DNA from 2 places in the Mesorhizobium sp. USDA 4413 genome. Region 1 is predicted to be linked to the other one. Evidence: predicted binding sites of a transcription regulator. Region 1 holds the regulator's gene; the other holds the start of a gene.
What was found. Region 1 encodes HrcA, which represses chaperone genes, less so after heat shock. Its sites were predicted from a motif close to GTTAGCACTCNCNNNNNGNGAGTGCTAAC; they were not measured.
Positions count from the first base shown of each region.

Region 2: groES (co-chaperone GroES) is a predicted target of HrcA. The motif match lies at 1,234-1,262, and genes of this name have one in related genera.

Region 1 covers NZ_JBVPRP010000001.1:768,647-771,097, forward strand. The annotation lists gene rph (ribonuclease PH) at 1-92, opposite strand, end outside; gene hrcA (heat-inducible transcriptional repressor HrcA) at 269-1,366, shown strand; gene ACVMIM_RS03905 (hypothetical protein) at 1,391-1,588, shown strand; gene ACVMIM_RS03910 (PQQ-dependent sugar dehydrogenase) at 1,706-2,451, shown strand, end outside.
Region 2 covers NZ_JBVPRP010000001.1:3,809,930-3,812,380, reverse strand. The annotation lists gene ACVMIM_RS18630 (hypothetical protein) at 1-219, opposite strand, end outside; gene ACVMIM_RS18625 (class I SAM-dependent methyltransferase) at 297-1,106, shown strand; gene groES (co-chaperone GroES) at 1,327-1,623, shown strand; gene groL (chaperonin GroEL) at 1,686-2,451, shown strand, end outside.

The sequences.
Region 1 (2,451 bases):
TTCACCAGGCACGAGCCTTCGGCATGCTTGGACACGCCGCGCTCGAAGGAGATGGCGCGCATTTCATCGGCTTGGCGTTTGGACGGGCGCATCGAGGCTCTTTCTGTTCTTTCCCGGATTCGTCGGCGGCTTGTAAACGCATGCGCGGCATGGCGCAAAGGAAAACGGCCGGGAACCGCGAGCGCGGCACCGTGACCGCAAGCGCGGCACCGGGTTGCGCCGCCGTGGCTTAAGTCTATATCTTTTCGACAGGAGGTTTCTCGCCGGAATGAACAAACCAGTCGATCCGACGTCCCAGAATCCCGGGCTTCAGTCGCCCGTCCTTCAATCACTCGACATGCGCTCGCGCGATATTTTCCGGCGGATCGTCGATTCCTATCTGCGCGACGGCGAGCCGGTCGGCTCTCGCAGCCTGTCGCGCATCCTGCCGTCCTCGCTGTCGCCGGCCACCATCCGCAACGTGATGAGCGACCTCGAGCATCTGGGGCTGATCTACGCGCCGCACGTCTCGGCCGGGCGGCTGCCGACGCAGACCGGCCTGCGTTTCTTCGTCGATGCCTTCATGGAGCTCGGCGACCTGACCGACGAGGAGCGTCGCGTCATCGAGGCGCAGGTGCGCGCCTCGGGGTCGGGCGCCACGCTGGAGCACATGCTGACCGAGGCCAGCCAGATGCTGTCCGGCATGTCGCGCGGCGCCGGCCTGGTGCTTGCCGCCAAGAACGAAGTGGCGCTGAAGCACATCGAATTCATCCAGCTGGAGCCCACCAAGGCGCTCGCCGTGCTGGTGTCGCAGAGCGGCGATGTCGAGAACCGCGTCGTCGACCTGCCGGCCGGCATTACCGTCTCGCAGCTGCATGAGGCTTCCAATTTCCTCAACGCCCATATCAGGGGCCGCACGCTTGCCGAGGCGCGGACCGAGATTGCCCGCATCAAGGAAGAGACCAGGGCGGCCCTCGACACGCTGTCGCAGGATCTGGTCGAAAAGGGCCTTGCGGTCTGGGCCGGCGCCGAAAGCGGCCTGCCGGCGCGTCTCATCGTGCGCGGCCGCGCCAACCTGCTCGAAAACGTCACCGCCCAGGCGGATCTCGAATTGCTGCGCCATTTGTTCGAGGATCTCGAAACGCAGGACGGGCTGCTGCAATTGCTCGACCTCGCCGAGGAAGGGCCGGGCGTGCGCATCTTCATCGGCTCGGAGAACAAGCTGTTTTCGCTGTCCGGCTCGTCGCTGGTCGTCGCTCCCTATCGCGACAAGGACGCCCGCGTCGTCGGCGCGCTTGGCGTTATCGGCCCGACGCGCCTGAATTACGCCCGCATCGTGCCGATGGTCGACTATACGGCGCAGCTGATTTCGCGCATGCTCAGATAGCATGCGCGAAGGAGGGCAAGAAAAATGGCACTGGAAGCAATCAAGGCCCAAATCGATCTCCTGCTTCAGGAAATGATCAACCAGCCCGGAGACGAGCACGAGATCCAGGAGCAGCTGCGCGAGAAATTGCAGGAAATGCGCGCCATGGGCCTTCCCTTGCCGGCCGACCTCGTCGAGTTGGAAAAGAGGCTCGACGACGATCTGGATGCCGAAGAGGCTTGAGCCCGACGTTCCGACAAATCCGCATGCGCAAGCTTCTCTTTTCGATCGTTTGCCCGATATGTCCTGTCTCTGGGCGCCTGATCGAGTAAGGCGCGTTGGCAGACGACGGAGGACATCATGATGCGGATCGCCGGCCTTGCAGGCCTCGCGCTGGTTTTTGCGACGGGTGCCTTTGCACAGCAGGACGATCGCCCCTTGCTCCGCGGCGAAAAGGCCTTCGGCGACTGGAAGGCCGACCGTCCGGGCGTGCGCCGGCTGCTGAAACCTGAGGATTTGCCGAAACCCGATGTGACGGAATCGGCCTCCAATGGCGGCGGCATCACCGGCCGCCCCGAGGATGCGAAGCCAAAGCTTCCGCCCGGTTTCTCCGCCGAGCTGATCGCCTCCGGCATCGAAAATCCCCGTGTCGTGCGCGTGGCGCCGAACGGCGATCTCTTCGTCGCCGACAGCCGGGCGAACCAGGTCCGCGTCTATCGTTTGGCCGAAGGCAGCGCCAAGCCCGCGCACAAGTCGATCTTCGCCAAGGGCCTGACCCGGCCCTACGGCATCGCCTTCTACCCGCCGGGCGACAAGCCGCAATGGGTCTATGTCGCCAACAGCAACAGCGTCGTCCGCTTCTCCTATCGCGACGGCGACCTGGAAGCGTCCGGCAAGCCGGAGACCATCGTCGCCAAGGTTCCCGCCAGCCACCATTGGACGCGCGACATCGCCTTCTCGCCCGACGGCAAGACGCTCTATCTGTCGGTCGGCTCCGGCTCCAACATCGCCGAGGATATCGGCGCCAGGCCGAAGGGCGGTGTCGAGGAATGGGCAAAATCGCAGCCGCTAGGCGAGGCCTGGGGCTCGGAACAGGGCCGTGCCGA
Region 2 (2,451 bases), 3.0 Mb from region 1:
GACATACTCCGCGGGCGTCACGGTCGCGTCGACATGCAGCACCGCGATATCCGCCTCCGGCGTTGCCGAGGTGCCGCTCAGAACGCGAACCGAATGGCCACGCCGTTTCAGCTCCTCCAACAGATCGAACAGCATGAAACGGCTATCTCGCCGCAGCAGCCATCCGCTGCGGACTTGGAAGCGGTCGTGTTCATGCGTGATGACTGCGATACGTGCCATTTGTGTTCCATGCTTGGCTTATTCAGCGTCCTCGATTATGCGTTCGAATACAATGCGCTACCAGGGTCGGGGTTTGTATGACAGAGCATTGGAACGCAATTCGCAGGCATTGGCAGTTGCTCGGGCCGCCGCTGCGGCCGCCGCCGGAAGTCGTCGAGGCTTACGATCGTGAGCTCGGGCTTGCTCGATCGCATGTCGTCATGTTCGGCGTGACACCGGAACTTGCCGGTCTCGGCGCGAGTATGACGGCGGTGGACGAATCCAGCGACATGATCGCGGGCATCTGGCCGGGCGACACGGATTTGCGCAAAGCGGTGCGCGGCGACTGGTTCGATCCGCCGATGCCGGACGCAAGCGTCGATGCGCTGATCGGCGACGGATGCCTTACGGTCATCGGCGGCGCCGATGCGAGGCAAGCGCTGTTTTCAGCCGTCGCACGCGTGCTGAAAGCCGGCGGCCGCGCCGGTATCAGGCTCTATGCCTGCCCCGAAAAAACACGCGACGATCCGAGGGAAGTGCGCGACCTGGCCTTGGCCGGCGGCGTCTCGACCTTCCACGACCTCAAATGGCGGGTGGCCATGACTGCGATTGCCGGCGGGCCTGATTACACGATACCGGTTACAGGCATCCTCGAACAATTCGACAGGATGTTTCCCGACCGCGAGGAGCTATCGGCTAGGACAGGATGGGAACTGCCGGTCATCGGAACCATCGACGTCTACCGGAGCTCTTCCGTCGTCTACAGTTTTGCGCCCGCGGCGTCGCTCATCGAGGAAGCCCGGACCTTCTTCGATGATGTCCGGCTGGCTTCAACCGGCACATACGGACTCGCCGAACGCTGCCCGATGCTGGTGCTGCGCTCGCCCAAGGCCCAAATAACGGGCTGATTGCTCGTCCACGCTTTGCGGCGGCCATAGCATTTTCGCCCAGGGCTCCACCCGAGAACAATTTCGCGCCGCCAGGCCGTTGCGCGCGCCTTGACTCTCTCACCTCGCCAGCTTATTTCAGCGCCACGTTAGCACTCGCCTCTAGTGAGTGCTAACTGATGTCCGGCGGCCTCGCCGGATGGAGGAACAGTTCTCACCGTTCTCATTCGAGGAAGACAACATGGCAAAGTCCAAGTTCCGCCCGCTTCATGACCGCGTGGTCGTTCGCCGGGTCGAATCCGAATCCAAGACCGCCGGCGGGATCATCATCCCGGATACGGCGAAGGAGAAGCCGCAGGAAGGCGAGATCATTGCCGTCGGCTCCGGCGCTCGCGACGAAAGCGGCAAGCTCGTCCCGCTGGATGTCAAGGCTGGTGACCGCATCCTCTTCGGCAAGTGGTCTGGCACTGAAGTCAAGCTCAATGGCGAAGACCTTCTGATCATGAAGGAATCCGACATCATGGGCATCATCGGCTGAATATCGGTCTCTCCATTAATTGAATTTTCGGGCTCTTCCCGAGCCTCTGTCAGGAGCTAACAATGGCTGCAAAAGACGTAAAATTCTCCCGCGATGCCCGTGAGCGCATGCTGCGCGGCGTCAACATCCTCGCCGACGCGGTGAAGGTCACCCTCGGTCCCAAGGGCCGCAACGTCGTCATCGACAAGTCGTTCGGCGCCCCGCGCATCACCAAGGACGGCGTCACCGTCGCCAAGGAGATCGAGCTCGAGGACAAGTTCGAGAACATGGGCGCCCAGATGGTGCGCGAAGTCGCTTCGAAGACCAACGACATCGCCGGCGACGGCACGACCACCGCGACCGTTCTGGCTCAGGCGATCGTGCAGGAAGGCAACAAGGCCGTTGCCGCCGGCATGAACCCGATGGACCTCAAGCGCGGCATCGACCTCGCCGTCGGTGAAGTCGTCGCCGCTCTCGGCAAGGCTGCCAAGAAGATCAAGACCTCCGAGGAAGTTGCCCAGGTCGGCACGATCTCGGCCAATGGCGACGAGTCCGTCGGCAAGATGATCGCGGAAGCGATGCAGAAGGTCGGCAACGAAGGCGTCATCACCGTCGAGGAAGCCAAGACCGCCGAGACCGAGCTGGAAGTCGTCGAAGGCATGCAGTTCGACCGCGGGTATCTCTCGCCCTACTTCGTCACCAACGCCGACAAGATGGTCGCCGATCTGGAAGACGCCTACATCCTGCTGCACGAGAAGAAGCTCTCCAACCTGCAGGCCATGCTGCCGGTCCTGGAAGCTGTCGTTCAGACCTCGAAGCCGCTGCTCATCATCTCGGAAGACGTCGAAG